DNA from 4 places in the Staphylococcus sp. IVB6181 genome. Region 2 is predicted to be linked to each of the others. Evidence: riboswitches for the same ligand, from Rfam matches in the RefSeq annotation. Region 2 holds a riboswitch; each other region holds the start of a gene.
What was found. Region 2 has a riboswitch for S-adenosylmethionine ahead of MUA90_RS03425 (Na+/H+ antiporter NhaC family protein). Riboswitches for the same ligand answer to the same signal wherever they lie in the genome.
Positions count from the first base shown of each region.

Region 1 (4,187 bases), 1.3 Mb from region 2:
GAATGCAAGTGTGCAGTTTTTTTTCCATCTTTGAATACAAGCAAGCTAGGAATACCCATGACTTCGTAATCTTGTGCAACATCTTCTAATTCGTCGCGGTTTACTGTATACCATTTATAGTCGTTGTATTTTTCAACAATCGGGTCAATCCACATATCCATAGCACGGCAATCAGGGCACCAGCCAGCTTCGAATTTAATGATAACTGGTTCATTGCTTTGAATGATATTATCGAAATCTTGACGTGTTTTAATCGATTCCATTTAAATTTCTCTCCTTTTTTCTGATACTACTAACATTATTATAACCAATTTGTGCGTAAGATTAAAAAAATATACCTATAATTTAAAGCGTTCTTTATGAAAATTTGCTATATTAGAAATAATTAGTTAAAGGAGGTCAAAAGATGATTAGATTCTATCAGTACCACAACTGTACGACTTGTAAAAAAGCTGCAAAATTTTTAGATGAATATGGTGTAAGTTATGAACCGATTGATATTGTAGAACTAAACCCGAATAAAAGAGAGCTGCAAGACATTATTGATAAAACGGGTGTTGAGCTTGATAAGTTATTTAACAAACGCGGAGGAAAATACCGCGAACTTGGTCTGAAAGATAGATTAGACAGTTTGTCTGATGATGAAAAACTAGATTTATTGGCTTCTGACGGTATGTTAGTCAAACGTCCGCTTGCTGTGTCTGGCAATAAAATTACATTAGGTTTTAAAGAGCAAGAATACAAAGATACTTGGGTAAATTAAGTTAAAAGCCCAACAGCAACAACAGATTGCTAATTATTAAATTAACTCTAAAGATTAAAAAACTACAAGATGTCTATAAATAGTTGAATGAAAAGGTTTCATATGGCATCATTAAAGAGTATTCATTTATAAAATAGGAGGGGATTCGTGTGGCAGTGCCAGAGGAATTAAAATATTCAAAAGAACATGAATGGGTAAAAGTTGAGGACGATACAGTAACAATCGGTATTACTGAATACGCTCAAGGAGAACTTGGTGATATCGTATTCGTTGAATTACCAGAAGCTGACGATGATATCGAAGAGGGCGAATCTTTCGGAAGCGTTGAATCAGTTAAAACTGTTTCTGAATTATACGCTCCAGTTTCAGGAACTGTAGTCGAAGTTAACGAAGAATTAGAAGACAGCCCAGAATTTGTTAATGAATCACCATACGAAAAAGCATGGATGGTTAAAGTTAAATTAAATGACGAAAGCCAATTAGATGAATTATTATCAGCAGATCAATATAAAGAAATGATCGGTGAATAATTGACGATTCGTCGTAACTCCAAGATACTTTGTATTTTGGAGTTATTTTTTTATTTAACGGGCTATAAGTAACTATGAAGGTAAAGTGCAAGTGCTTAACAGCAGAATTATTACATAAATTAAAAGGGCTTGTTTGTACATAAAACAAGTTGCGTGTAATTTAAAAGGCGCTTGCGTTACAATTGAGTTAGCAGCTCACAAAACAATATAATATTGGTAAGAACCTAAGCACTTACGTTTGCAAGTTATTATGCAATGATATCACGAGAGTATTGGAGTGTAGTGAATATGGCATTGTTAGATAAAGTAATCGTTGTTGAAGGTAAGACAGATAAGAAGCGTGTTCAAGAGGTCATTGATGAACCAGTACAGATTATTTGTACACATGGTACGATGGGAATCGATAAATTAGATGATATGATCGAAACATTATATGAGCGTCCGGTTTATATTCTTGTTGATGCGGATAAGGAAGGCAGACGGATTCGTCAATGGTTTAAACATTATCTTTCTGAGAGCGAGCATATTTTTGTAGATAAAACATATTGCGAGGTGGCTCGCTGTCCACGCCCATATCTTGCCAGAGTGCTTAGAAATTATGGATTTATGGTAAAAGGTGAAGCACCTGTGAAAGGATTAGTATATAGATGAGTTCTAAGCAGCATATTGCAGATATCACACAAAACTTTGATCAAGATAAACATTTGATATTCGGCTACACACCGATGTGCGGAACATGCAAAGTGTCTGAACGCATGCTGGATATTGCAAATGAGATTTTAGACTTGCCGATTGTTAAGGCAGATTTAAACTTCCATGCAGATTTCAGCGAACAATATCAAATTCAATCTGTTCCTGTTTTGATGGTGATGTCTAAAGATGAGGAACTAAAACGCATTTATGCATTTCAATCTGTTCCTTATTTATTAGAAAATTTAAAATAGTTATTGACGCCTACCGAGTGAAGTGGTAGGATTAATATCAATTAAATAGTTATCTCTTATCAAGAGAGGTGGAGGGATGTGCCCGTTGAAACCCGGCAACCGTCTTTTAAAGAAATGGTGCCAATTCACAAAAAGTTGAACTGCTTTTGAAGATGAGAGAAAGAAATTTTAAATTGCTTTCTCTTTTTTGCTTACAGCAGCGATAAGAGAAAGCATTTTTAATTTTGCAGGTAAAGTAAGGAAAGGGGAGAAACAAGTGATTCAACTGAAACAAATCGTCAAAAGGTATAAGACGAAACACCAAGATGTGCTGGCAGTTGATCATGTCGATTTAGATGTGGCAGAAGGTGTCATATACGGTGTCATCGGGTTTTCAGGTGCCGGTAAAAGTACACTTGTCAGAATTTTAAATTATTTAGAGGAACCTACATCAGGAGAAGTCATCATAGATGGAGATGAATTAGGACAACTCAGCAAGGCGCAGCTTAGACAGAAACGACAAAAGGTAAGTATGATATTCCAACATTTCAACTTGCTTTGGTCGCGAACTGTTGTAGATAACATTAAGTTTCCGTTGGAAATAGCCGGAGTAGATAAGAAGAAAGCTGAAAGCAGAGCACAAGAGCTTGTAGAACTTGTAGGACTTAAAGGGCGAGAAAATTCTTATCCTTCTGAACTATCTGGCGGTCAAAAACAAAGAGTGGGTATTGCACGTGCTTTAGCGAACGAACCGAAAGTATTGCTTTGCGATGAGGCAACAAGTGCACTCGACCCGCAAACAACTGATGAAATTTTAGAGTTATTACTGAAAATCAGAAAAGAAGAAGATTTAACAATTGTTATCATTACGCATGAAATGAATGTCATTCGTCAAATCTGCGATGAAGTTGCAGTAATGGAAAATGGTAAAGTGATTGAACGCGGCGATGTAAAAGAGGTCTTTGAAAATCCTCAGCATCCGGTAACTAAACGCTTCGTTAAAGAGGGCTTGAATGATGAATTCGATGAATCGATTCAAGAACTTATTCCAGAAGCAACAAATGGTTACATTGTCCGTTTGAACTTCTCAGGAGAAGAAACAACTGAACCGGTTGTATCATATATCACTCAAAAATATAATCTCGATGTGAACATCTTAGAAGCGAATATCCGTCATTCGAAAAGCGGACCGATCGGTTTCTTGATTGTACATATTGCAGACTTGAAAACTGAATTTTTTGATGATTTTAAAAACGAGCTTGAAAACCGCAATGTACATGTGGAGGTGATTCGAAATGGATAAGTCATTCAGCGATATTCTGCGCGAAATGGTAACCATGCCGAACGTCCAAGGGGATCAAGTTTGGGTGGCTTCATACGAAACACTTTATATGACTGCTATTTCAACTGTTTTTGCATTCTTTATCGGCATTATTTTAGGTGTGCTGCTTTTCTTAACAGCTAAAAGCAAATCACCGGCAGCCAAAGTGTTTTATCAAATCGTATCATTCATTGTCAACTTGTTCCGTGCAATTCCGTTCATCATTTTAATCTTGTTATTGATTCCATTTACAAGTTTGATTTTAGGAACAATCAGCGGACCGACAGGGGCATTGCCGGCATTAGTCATTGGCGCGGCACCATTCTATGCACGTTTAGTTGAAATTGCGTTTAAAGAAATAGATAAAGGCGTTATTGAAGCTGCACGTTCAATGGGTGCAAATACTTGGACAATTATTCGAAAAGTATTAATTCCTGAATCACGTCCAGCACTTATCTCAGGTATTACAGTTACAGCTATCGCATTAGTAGGTTCAACTGCAGTGGCCGGGGTAATCGGTGCCGGCGGTTTAGGTAACTTAGCTTATTTAACAGGCTTTACAAGAAACCAAAATGACGTCATCTTGGTTTCAACTATCTTTATTTTGGTATTTGTGTTCATTATCCAATTTGTGGGTGACTGGGCTACAA
Region 1 covers NZ_CP095096.1:2,251,133-2,255,319, reverse strand. Annotated here, with positions in the region: gene MUA90_RS11045 (thioredoxin family protein) at 1-263, opposite strand, end outside; gene MUA90_RS11040 (arsenate reductase family protein) at 407-763, shown strand; gene gcvH (glycine cleavage system protein GcvH) at 913-1,293, shown strand; gene MUA90_RS11030 (toprim domain-containing protein) at 1,582-1,944, shown strand; gene MUA90_RS11025 (thioredoxin family protein) at 1,941-2,237, shown strand; SAM riboswitch class I at 2,291-2,396, shown strand; gene MUA90_RS11020 (methionine ABC transporter ATP-binding protein) at 2,494-3,519, shown strand; gene MUA90_RS11015 (methionine ABC transporter permease) at 3,512-4,187, shown strand, end outside.
Region 1: it holds a riboswitch for S-adenosylmethionine, as region 2 does, so the genes downstream of both, MUA90_RS11020 (methionine ABC transporter ATP-binding protein) here and MUA90_RS03425 (Na+/H+ antiporter NhaC family protein) in region 2, are expected to answer to the same signal.

Region 2 (4,187 bases):
TCTTAATTTACGGTCCGGTAATGTTGATCGGTCTGCAAGCATTAGACTATGTTCCGAAAAAAGCAGCCGGCACTGCAGCAGGTTTAACTGGTTTATTCGGTTATTTATTCGGAGCGGTGATGGCCAACATTGTACTCGGCTTTGTAGTAGATCACTTCGGATGGGATGTCGGCTTCATTTTATTGACTGGTATTAGTTTGCTGGCAATGCTCAGCTTCATCTTAACTTGGAATAAACGGGGGCAAGAAACAGTATAATTCCTCAAACATTTTCATATATGTATAAAAGCAGCGGTACTGAAAATTATATTTCAGTGCCGCTGCTTTTCTTTTAGAATTCTTCTTGGTTTTCTTGTATCTCTTTTAAAATTTCTTGTAGTTTAATGAACATGTTTTCAAAACCATGTGCAGTCGCATCATGATATTCTTTCTTTTGCTGTTTATATTCCAAAGTTGTCCATCTTCTTTCTTTCGGAACAACAGCAGTATATCGGAAATTCATTTGTGTCATATCCGAACCTGGTTCGCGTTCGAAGATTTCTACTTCTATCGTATCTTCTTTATCGCTCAATTCAGGCATACCGATTGTCATGACAATACGGCTTGGTGCTTCTAATTCTTGGAAGACACCTGTCACTCTGTTCTTTTTGCCGTTACGTTCATCTACAATTTCATAACGTCTGCCTTCTTCAGGAATCAAATCAATTGATTGATTTGAACGGTTAGAAGTCATAAACCAGCGTTTCATAATATCAGCATCCGTCCAAGCTTGATAAATCAACTCAGGTTGAATACGCATTAAACGTTCCAATGATATGACTACTACGTCGTTTTCAATGTTATATCTTGCCACTCTGTCGTCACCTACTTTCACACTCTCTATTATTTTAACGCATTTAAGAATATAAGCCAAAGCAATCGCGCTTACAAACATAGTAATTCACAACAAGATTACTTTAACATTTTTCAAGCGTGAAAGTAAAAGTTATTTCGCTTTTTGCTTGCTTTTGTTAAGTCTCGGCAAGTTAAAGGCAATCGCAATCAGACCGCTGATACCTAAGACAATCGGATAAATCGAATAAGGAACCAGCCTAAACGGTGAAATACCTGCGACACCAGCTGCTGCAATCACTTGCGGGCTATACGGCAGCAACCCTTGGAAACAACTGCCGAAGATATCTAAGATACTAGCAGATTTTCTTGGGTCAATATCATATTCATCCGCAATGTTCTTCGCTAATGGCCCTGCCATTAAGATAGAAATCGTATTATTCGCAGTTGAAATATCAGCAGCGCTGACTAAACCAGCAATACCGAATTCTGCCCCGCGTCTTGATTTCACTTTGCTGCGGACAAAATTCAGAAGCCAAGTGATACCGCCATAGTGTTGAATCAAGCCGATTAAGCCGCCGATCATTAAAGCGATGATTGCGATATCTTCCATACCGATCATACCTTCTGATGCTGCTTTTAAGAATCCAATCCAATTAAACGAACCATCAATCAAGCCGATAATGCCTGACAAGACAGTTCCGCCTATCAGTACGATAATGACATTAATGCCGATTAAGGCTAATATCAATACTAATAAGTAAGGAATGACTTTGATAAATTCGAAACTATAATCTTTTGTACTGCTTACCGTTGCACTGTGCGTTAAGAACCCTAAAATAATCATGGTGATAATCGCACCCGGCAAGACAATTCTGAAGTTCACTTTAAACTTATCGCTCATCCGTGTATTTTGTGTACGGACTGCAGAAATAGTTGTATCAGAAATCATAGATAAGTTATCGCCGAACATTGCCCCGCCGACCACTGTTGCCATTGCGATTGCTGCTGAAATATCTGTGGCTTCACTGATACCGAAACCAACCGGCGCAATCGCCGCAACAGTTCCGACTGATGTCCCCATTGAAATAGAGACGAACATACAAATAATAAATAAACCTACGATTAATAAGTTGCTGGGAATTAACGTCAACCCAAGGTTAACTGTTGATTTAACGCCGCCCATTTCCTCAGTTACTTTAGAAAATGCCCCGGCTAAAACGAAAATCAAGACCATTAAAATAATATTCGAATGACCTGCACCTTTAGTGAAAACTTCAACTTTATCCGCAAACTTTTGTTTACGGTTCATAACTAATGCGATAACAACCGCAATCGTAATCGCAATATTCAACGGCATCTTCGTAAAGTCGCCTGTAATAATACCGACACCTAAGAATAAACCTACGAATATAACCAAAGGAATAAGTGCCAAAGCATTCCCTTTTTGTCTTTCTTCGGACATGATTCAAACACCTCGCTCATATATTAAAAAAATCCTTTTTCCTGCTAAGAAAAAGGATACAATGCTTGTTTCTTATCTCTTAGCAATCAATTTTGCTACGGGAATTGGCACACGCGTCGCAGAAATTCTGCGATCCATGTTGCCGAGGCTTCAAAGTGCCCTTCACTCCACCTCTCTTGATAAGTACTATTTATTTTTATTTTCCGAATCTTTTTAAACCTATCATGATTGTCCGCTTTAGTCAATCGTGAAAACGAAAAAATTTAATTTTACAATTATTCTGTTGGGCGCTCTAATACAAATTCTTCGCCAAGTCTCACATAATCATTACCTGCAAGACGACCGACAGGATGCAAGGCTTTGACATCAATTTTATGCGGCTCGATATAGACTTCGTCTGCGATATGATATTGTACAACTTCGCCTAAAATCAAATCGTTGCCGACTTCATCATTGCCTAGTTCAATTACACGATCTAATTTGCATTCAAACGTAATACTTGCACCTTCGATACTCGGTACATTTACTACTTGCGAAGGAATCGTTTTAAAGTCTGTACGCTCTAATTCGTTTTCTGTACGGTCAATCGGTGCTGCAGTACTGTTAATCCCTTCAATCATTGACAGTTCAGAGATATGTACTACAAATTCTCCGGTATCAATGATATTTTGCGCTGTATCTTTGCGTACACCATTAGTACGGCCTGTCGAAATCATAATCATCGGCGGTTGGCTGCTTACCACATTAAAGAAACTAAAAGGTGCCGCATTTAAATTGCCGTCTTTATCTTGGGATGTCACAAATGCGATTGGTCTCGGCAAAACACTGCCGCTTAATAATTTATAATTTTCTCTTTGCGTTAAATCTTTCGGATTAAAATGTTTCATTGTTATCTCCTTTCTATACTTTATCTGAAGTGTCTCTATCATAAGCAACTGCTTACCAAAATGCGAATATTGTGTTTTTCATTTCACATTTACCCAGAATTTATATCACAAATGATGAAACCCCTCACTTTATTCAGCGAGGGGTCAGATTTATTGGTTACTTGCAAAATTGCATGTTTGAATCAGTTGATTTGTTTACCGCCAGTTACACCATAGACTTGGCCTGTTGTATAACTAGATTCATCTGATGCAAGCAAGACATAGGTGCTTGCAAGTTCAACTGGTTGTCCGCAGCGTCCCATCAATGAACTTTGACCGAACTCTGGAATTTTGCTTTGCGGTTGTCCGCCTGAAATTTGTAATGGTGACCAGAATGGTCCAGGTGCTACTGAATTGACACGGATACCTTTATCAATTAATTCTTTAGCAAGACTTTTCGTCAATGAAATAATGGCTGCTTTTGTAGCCGCATAATCATGCAATACTGGATTTGGATCATAACCTTGAATAGATGTTGTTGTCGTAATAGTTGCGCCTGGTTTTAAATAATCCAGTGCTTTTTGTACTGTCCAGAATAATGAGTACACATTTGTTGTAAAGGTTTGTGTGAAATCTTCTGTTTTGAAGTTTTCGAAGCCTTCGTGATATTGCTGATGTCCAGCTACAAGTGTCACATTATCTAAACCGCCGAGTTGTTCATTCGCATATTCGACTAATTCATAGTTGAAAGACTCGTTTGAAAGATCTCCTGGTTTCAGATAAACTGTACCGCCAGTATCTTCAATTACTTTTTTAACTTCTTGTGCGTCTTGTTCTTCTTTCGGATGATAGTTAATCACCACTGACGCACCTTCACGTGCATAAGCAATTGCGACAGCACGGCCGATTGCTGAATCTCCGCCAGTCACAAGTGCTTTGATACCTTCTAAGCGGCCGTGTCCTTTATAAGAAGTTTCGCCGCAATCAGGTTTTGGTTCCATATCTGCTTGAAGACCTGGCCACTCT
Region 2 covers NZ_CP095096.1:781,042-785,228, reverse strand. Annotated here, with positions in the region: gene glpT (glycerol-3-phosphate transporter) at 1-257, shown strand, start outside; gene MUA90_RS03430 (SRPBCC family protein) at 331-852, opposite strand; gene MUA90_RS03425 (Na+/H+ antiporter NhaC family protein) at 985-2,295, opposite strand; SAM riboswitch class I at 2,365-2,481, opposite strand; gene MUA90_RS03420 (flavin reductase family protein) at 2,571-3,182, opposite strand; gene MUA90_RS03415 (SDR family oxidoreductase) at 3,365-4,187, opposite strand, start outside.

Region 3 (4,187 bases), 460 kb from region 2:
ATAAACTTTTGCATGCAATGGTAAGAATGGTGCACCAAAGCAAGTTGAGAATGATGGTACAGGTTCTGTAATACCGCGTTCTGTACCTGCAAGTTTAGAAGTGAAACCACTTAAGAAGTGATAAAGTGCTTGCGCTTTATTTAATTTAGAGATTGGCGGCAACACGCCGAATGCATCTGCAGTAAGGAACACAATTGTATTTGGATGTGCACCTTTTGAAGGTTTTGCGATATTTTCAATATAATCGATCGGATAAGCAGCACGTGTGTTTTCAGTGTGCTCATTGTCATCGAAGTCAACAGAACCATTATCTTCAACAACTACGTTTTCTAAAATTGTACCGTAACGGATTGCATTATAGATTTGAGGTTCTTTTGATTTTGATAAGTTGATAGCTTTTGCATAGCAGCCGCCCTCGATGTTGAAGATACCGTTTTTGTTCCAACCATGTTCATCATCACCGATTAATTTACGATCAGGTGCTGCAGATAAAGTAGTTTTACCTGTACCTGATAAACCGAAGAATAATGCGACATCGCCTTTTTCTCCAACGTTTGCTGAGCAGTGCATACTCATGATATCTTGCTGCGGCAATAAGTAGTTCATTACTGAGAAGATACCTTTTTTCATTTCACCAGCATATTCTGTTCCCCCGATTAGAATTATACGGTGTTTGAATGAAATGATAACGAATGTTTCTGATTTTGTGCCGTCAACTTCAGGATTAGCTTTGAAATAAGGTGCTGAAACGATTGTGAAGTTAGCTTTGATTTTTTCAGCTTCATCTTTTGAAGTAGGGCGGATGAACATATTGTGCGCAAATAAGTTATGCCAAGCCATTTCATTAATTACAGTTAAACGTAACTGAGTATCTTGGTCACTGCCTGCATAACCATTGAAGACATAGAGTTCATCTTTTTGATCTAAGTAATCTAATACTTTGTCATACAGTCTTAAGAAAGTTTCTTCTTCGATAGGTTGGTTAATTGATCCCCAGTCAATTGCATCTCTATAGGAAGGTTCGTTTACAATAAATTTATCCTTAGGAGAACGACCTGTGTATTGTCCAGTAAGTGCGTTGATTGCACCTAGTTCTGTCAATTCGCCTTCGTTATTGTCTAAAATCTTGTTGTAAAGCTGTGTTTTAGTCAGTTGGAAAAGTGATGATGATTTTCCAATTAAATGTTCCAATTTTTTTCGGTTAGTTTGTGCATCTACTGCCATTTTAAATAACCCCTCCAGAGCATTAAGTATTAATTGTAATTGTAAGCCTTTACATTTTCATAGTATAACATATTACCATGATTATTCCACAACAGATTAAAGATTTTGTAAACATAGAATTGACAAGTGTAAATTGTTTGGGTAGTATTGTGTGTAACGGATTCTCTTATCCTGAGTGGCGGAGGGACATGGACCCAAAGAAGCCCAGCAACCTCTCCTTATTGGAGAAAGGTGCCAAACCGTTTGCAAATGTCATAGAAGACGTTTGAACGATAAGAGCGAAAGGACGTTTAAGGGCTTTCTCTCTATGTATATAGTTAGAAAGTCCTTTTTTATTTGAGCTCGTAGATAGAGAATTTTCGTAAAAAAATCAAAAGGAGTCAGTTATGTCGAATAATAGAAGATTATTTACGTCAGAATCTGTTACAGAAGGGCATCCTGATAAAATAGCGGACCAAATTTCAGACGCTATTTTGGATGAATTATTAAAGAAAGATCCGGATGCAAGAGTAGCTTGCGAAACAGTAGTCACTACAGGAATGGCTATGATTGTCGGAGAAATTTCTACAGCAACTTATGTTGATTTTCCTAAAGTTGTCAGAGATACAGTAGAAGAAATCGGTTATACACGAGCAAAATATGGTTATGACAGCCAAACAATGGCGGTTATGTCAGCAATTGATGAACAATCACCTGATATTGCTCAAGCAGTTGACCGTGCGCTGGAATACAGAAATGAAATTACGGAAGAAGAAATCGAAAGTACAGGAGCAGGGGACCAAGGTTTAATGTTTGGTTATGCGACTAATGAAACAGAAACTTATATGCCTTCACCTATCTACTTCTCTCATCAATTAGCAAAACGCTTATCAGATGTTAGAAAAGACGGTACTTTAACATACTTAAGACCGGACGGCAAAGTTCAAGTGACTGTTGAATACGATGAAAACGATCAGCCTGTTCGTATTGATACTATTGTATTATCTACACAGCATGCAGAAGATGTAAGTTTAGATCAAATTCAAAAAGACATCAAAGCGCATGTTATCGATCCAATCGTACCGAAAGCATTATTAGATGAAGAAACAAAATTCTTCATCAATCCTACAGGACGTTTTGTAATCGGCGGACCGCAAGGTGATGCTGGTTTAACAGGCCGTAAGATTATTGTAGATACTTATGGCGGATTTGCACGTCACGGCGGCGGATGCTTCAGCGGTAAGGATCCTACAAAAGTGGACCGTTCAGCAGCTTATGCGGCACGTTATGTGGCTAAGAATATTGTTGCTGCGGGCTTAGCAGATAAATGCGAAGTACAGCTTGCTTATGCAATCGGTGTTGCTGAACCAGTATCGATTTCAATTGATACATTTGGTACAGGCAAAGTGTCTGAAGGTGTGTTAGTTCAAGCAGTCAGAGATAACTTTGATTTGCGCCCAGCAGGCATCATTAAGATGTTAGACTTGAAGCGCCCGATTTATAAACAAACAGCAGCATATGGTCACTTCGGCCGTACAGATGTTGCATTACCTTGGGAACGTGTTGATAAAGTGGATGTATTGAAAGCAGCAGTCCAAGCATAATTTCGTACTTTTTGAATAAAATACGCTTTATTATCGATACATTTGAAAATTTCCTTTATAATTGGTAGTAAGATAAGTAAAGGAGCGGAAATATGTTATGGGACCATTGGAAATTGGTTTAATTGCAGCAATTGTTGTAGCTGTTATCTGTTTTGTACTCTTCTTAATTGCGTTAAACAGTAAGAAGAAAGCAAAATTGCAAGCAGAAGAACAATATGAGGCAAAAGAAAGAAGTTTAAAAGAAAATTATGAAGACGAGTTGGAAAAAGAACGCGTCGAACATAAAAAAGCGGTCACTAAACAACGCGCTGATTTTGATGAAACAGTAACTTCGAAAGACCGTGAAATTGATGCGCTGAAGCTCTTCTCTAAAAATCATAGTGAATATGTGACAGATATGCGTTTAATCGGTATCAGAGATCGCTTGGTCAAAGAAAAACGTATCCGTCCTGAAGATATGCACATCATGGCGAATATTTTCTTGCCGAAGAACGATTTCAATGATATTGATCGCATCAGTCATTTAGTGTTAACGCGTACAGGGTTATACATTATTGATTCACAGTTATTGAAAGGGCATGTTTATAACGGTATCAGTAAAGAACAATTCAGTACTTTACCGACAATTGAACAAGTCTTTGATGTACTTGATTTAGATAAACGTCATCCTCAAACACTAGTGTTAGATGAGAATGATGATAAGCAATCAGCTTCATTTGTGAATTATTCAAATCAATTAAAACGTGTAGAACAGCTTGCTGAAACGTTGAAACGCGAATTAGATTTGAAATATACACCAATGGCATTGCTTTACTTCAACCCTAAAAATGAGGGTGCTGTAACGATTTCTAACTATTCTCAAACAACGAATACAAAAGTATTGGTTGGACCTGAACAGTTAGATGAATACTTTAATAAATTCGTATTCCATGGACGTATTCAATATAATGTTGAAGATTTGCAACGTGTCATGGAAGAAATCGAATCATTCAACTAAACGACAAAGTACCATTGACTGCAAGTATTGCAGTGGATGGTACTTTTTCATTTTAACCAGGACTTTCACTCATGCACTGTTTAACAATTAAGCGTATAGTAAAGGTTGAGAAAAGCGAAGGCTAAAGGAGAGATAGAGATGGAGTATATTACATTTTATAATGGTAATACAATGCCGAAAGTCGGATTAGGCACTTTCAGAGTAGAAAATAATGATCAATTAAAAGCATCTGTTCAATATGCTATTGAACAAGGTTATAGAAGTATTGATACTGCTATGATTTATCAAAACGAAGAAAAAGTAGGAGAAGGTATTAAAGCAGGTATAGCCGCTGCAGGAATAAAACGTTCAGATGTGTTTATTACCTCTAAACTTTGGTTGGA
Region 3 covers NZ_CP095096.1:1,245,402-1,249,588, forward strand. Annotated here, with positions in the region: gene pckA (phosphoenolpyruvate carboxykinase (ATP)) at 1-1,224, opposite strand, end outside; SAM riboswitch class I at 1,388-1,503, shown strand; gene metK (methionine adenosyltransferase) at 1,611-2,807, shown strand; gene MUA90_RS06125 (NERD domain-containing protein) at 2,905-3,804, shown strand; gene MUA90_RS06130 (aldo/keto reductase) at 3,943-4,187, shown strand, end outside.
Region 3: it holds a riboswitch for S-adenosylmethionine, as region 2 does, so the genes downstream of both, metK (methionine adenosyltransferase) here and MUA90_RS03425 (Na+/H+ antiporter NhaC family protein) in region 2, are expected to answer to the same signal.

Region 4 (4,187 bases), 1.2 Mb from region 2:
TTCAGTTGCCCGATACGCCTTGTTTTGTAAAATGCTGAAGCCATTGCTGACTCACATCATTTGCGATAAATGTGAGTGAAATCACAAATACTGAATTGGATTCTGCTTTTGTACTATGTGCTGCTTCTGTATGTTGTGTTGATGCCCCCCCAGCCACTGCACTGTATGTAGGTGGAGGAGTTTCTGATGCATTGTTGTTTGACGAAACATGCTCGCTTTGCATGAAAGCAGAGACACCGTTTTGGAACTTAGCAAGTTCGCTTTCATTCGTCACTAATACTAACAGAAAAATCAAGCAACAAGCCAGAATGCCAGCATATACCCATAAAATTAACGCTCTCATTCTTATAACCTCTTCACCCTTGATTCGTGATTACAATATTAACACAAAAACTTTACATAAACGGTAAGTAGTAAGCTATTTAAACCAAATGTAATATATGTAACAGAACCGACACGAAAATAACGGTGACATCACAAAGTGACACAAACCTCTTTTTGGTTGCGAACATCCTATTTAACAAGGTTTAACGTCTATCTGATTGCTTTCCTTCTCATCTATCCCTTCAAATTTTGTCCATAAAATTGAAATCATGTTACAAACACACTACAAATAAGACTATTCACAGAAAAAGCAGGTCAACTGCTGGGGTTAAACACCTCGCAACTGACCTGCTGATATATTATTGATTTTCTTTAATAGCTTGTTCGCCTTGTTCAATGGCTTGTTGAATAAATTGATGTGCGGCTTCTAATTGCTGTACCTCTGTATCAGAAAGTGCTATCGGCAAACGTTGTTTTATACCTTGTCGATCAATCAATGTTAACAGACTTAATGCGCCATCAGATAAGCCATACTCATGATTGACTAGACCGCTCACCGGTTCAATCGTATGTTCATTCAATACAACAGCGTGTGCTAATTGTACAGCTGCTCTTGAAATGGCCGCATTCGTCCAGCCTTTCTTGATAAAGACATCAAATGCTACTTCATCAATACTATGCGACACAGCTGCTTGGTTGATTGGTTCTGCGCCTGTTAACTGTTCAAACTCAGGCAATTCAATACCATGAATGCGTACACGGCTCCAAACAGGTACACAGTGAGAGCCATGCTCGCCTAAAACAAAAGCCTCTACGTCTTTAGGATCGACATCGTAGTAAGCTGCAATTAAAGTACGAAAACGAGAAGACTCTAAAATTGTTCCTGTTCCAATGACTTTATCAGCTGGATAACCTGCCTGATGACCCAAATAAGTCATTGCATCCACAGGATTAGAAATTAAGATAACAATAGGCTCTGTCGTTACAGCAGAAAGCTTGCTGAAGACTTCATGAACGATGGTACTGTTCGCTTTCGTCAATAAGGTACGATCCTTCATATCTGGTGTAGAAGGTGCGCTGGCTGAAATAATTACGATATCCGCATCTTTTAAATCCTCGTACCCTCCGGTTTGGATATCCACATGATGCGAACGTTTCAAACCTTGGATATGCAAGTGGTCTAAGACTTCTCCTTCAGCTTGCGAAGTATCTGTATCCACTACAACGATTTGTGAAAAGCATCCTAAATATTGTGCATCAGTCAATACTTGGCTGCCTACTCTGCCTACACCGATAATCCCTAATTTTGTCATTATAATTCTCTCCCTTGTCTTACTTAGCTTCATACGGTATTACGTCTTTACCGTATTCTTTTTTAATGAATGCTTTCATATCTTTTGATTGCAATACTTTAATCAAAGTTTGGAATTTTTCATCATTTTTATGTCCTTCTTTTACCGCAAGGATATTCGCAAATGGTGAAGATTCGTTTTCCATAACAATGGCATCTTTAGAAGGTGTTAAACCATTATCAATTGCATAGTTAGAGTTCATGATAACAGCTGCACCTTCACCGCTTTTATACGTTTTCGGCAAGAATTCTGCGCCTTGCTGATTATTGAATTTCAAATCTTTCTTGTTTTCCACAATGTCTTCGAATTTTGCATCTTCGATTTTGACACCATCTTTGATTTTAACCAAACCTTCATTTACAAAGAATGATAGGAAACGTCCTTCTTCTGCTGGGTTATTTGAAACATAGATTGTTGATCCTTTCGGAATATCTTTAATGTTTTTGTATTTTTTACTATATACACCCATTGGTGTTGTGAAGACTTTGCCGACTTCTTCTATTTTATAACCATGTGATTTCTTTTCGGCTTTTAAATAAGGAACGTGTTGGAATAAGTTCGCATCCACATCGCCTTTGTCTAATAATTTATTCGGCACTTTATAATCGTTAACGACTTTTACTTCTAAGTCATAACCTTTTTTCTTCATTTCTTTCTTAGCATGTTCTAACACTTCACCATGAGGCGCAGGAGAGGCCGCAACTGTAATTTTTTTGTTTTCTCCGCCTTTACCTTGACCGCAGGCTGCTAATACGACTAACAAAATACATAACCCGATAAAACTGATTAATTTTTTCATCTTACTATGACACCATCCCTATGTAATTTACAAATAACAAGACTCCTTTCAATAGAAAAAGCTCCCCCTTAAATTAAGAGAAAGCTTTTCGTTCTTTCTCTCATCTTCATAAGCAATTGCTTTTTGTGAATTAGCACCACTTCGTATATACGATGGTTGCTGGGCTTCATAGGGCACATCCCTCCGCCGCTCTTGATAAGAGTCTTATTAAATTGAATTGTATTAAGGTTACCACCAGTTATATAATTCGTCAATCTTATTTTCATATTTTTCTGAAAAAAATACTGTAATAATTAAAGTGCCAACAATAAACTGCTGGCACATGTATCTTTTCTTTTAAAATTACACTTTCATTCCTTTATTCTTTCTAATCGTCTTCTCTATCATAATAATTACAATTCCAAGCAGCATAACAGTAATAGACATGTACAACGGAAATTCAAAGTTCACGTCATATAATGAACCCGCGACAAGTGGTCCTGCAAAGTTGCCCATACTAGTAAATGTCGAGTTTAATCCACCGGCAAGTCCTTGGCGGTTGCCTGCAATATTTGAAAAGTAGTTGGTAATCGCAGGTCGGATCATGTCGAAACCGATAAATACAATAAAGCTGATGATCATGATTGACCAATAGTGGTGTGCAACTACTAATAAGAATAAGACTACTGCTGAATAAAAGAGCGAAATTTGAATAAAGGTCAATTCTTTGAAATACTTCATAAACTTATCAAATAAGAAAATTTGGAAGATAGCACCTGCTAAACCGCCGCCCATTATAGCGATAGAAATATCTTTTGGAGCATAGTGTGCTTTATCTGCAGTATATAAAGGATACAGTGTTTCAAAAGCTGCTAAACCGAATGCGAGTACGAATGTAATAATGATCGGTGTAATAAAAGCTTTGATATTAACTTTAGCTAATTCTTGCGGCTCTACAAATTGGTGGAAACCATCTGTTGTTTCGCGTTTTGCGCCATGAATAAAGAATACCGAACAAACAAAAGCTATAATACCTAAACTTCCTGCAAAATAGAACGGCAGACGATGGGAGAATTCAGCCATAAAACCGCCGAACCCTGGTCCTAAAATAAACCCTGAGTTGATAATGGCAGACATATAGCCGAAGTTCTTAGCTTTATCTTGCGGCGGCGAAATATCCGCAATCATGCCTGTTACACCCGGCATGACCATACCAGCACTAAAGCCCCCGATAATTCTTGAAATAATTAACAATGTATAATTACTGCTCATCGCAAAGATAAATTCAGAAACAGAGAATAATATCAATCCGATACAGATAATGAGTTTTTTGCCTAATTTATCAGCAAGGTTGCCTCCGAATGGAGAAATTACCATTTGCGCTAATGCAAAGGCCGCAACAAGAATACCTAAATCACTTCCATTTAAACCTAAATCCTTTAAATAGACAGGTAATACAGGTACAACTAATCCAATCCCTAAGAAAACGAGAAATATATTAAAGTAAAGTGTGATTAATTGCTTACTCATGATAGCCTCCTTTATTGCGTATTTTACGTCGATTTTTGTAATGACTACCTATTATACACCAAAGTTATTCTATAGCTCAATCAAATAATTTTATCTTAAGTTAGTAGCATTATTCCCTGATTATTTAAAATTTATGCTTCATTTCAAGGTATGCCTAACCTGCGCTTTTAATTGATATCTCCGTTAAAAAGATGTATTATATT
Region 4 covers NZ_CP095096.1:2,366,407-2,370,593, forward strand. Annotated here, with positions in the region: gene MUA90_RS11575 (hypothetical protein) at 2-343, opposite strand; gene MUA90_RS11580 (lactate/malate family dehydrogenase) at 684-1,637, opposite strand; gene MUA90_RS11585 (MetQ/NlpA family ABC transporter substrate-binding protein) at 1,657-2,475, opposite strand; SAM riboswitch class I at 2,573-2,677, opposite strand; gene norA (multidrug efflux MFS transporter NorA) at 2,818-3,984, opposite strand.
Region 4: it holds a riboswitch for S-adenosylmethionine, as region 2 does, so the genes downstream of both, MUA90_RS11585 (MetQ/NlpA family ABC transporter substrate-binding protein) here and MUA90_RS03425 (Na+/H+ antiporter NhaC family protein) in region 2, are expected to answer to the same signal.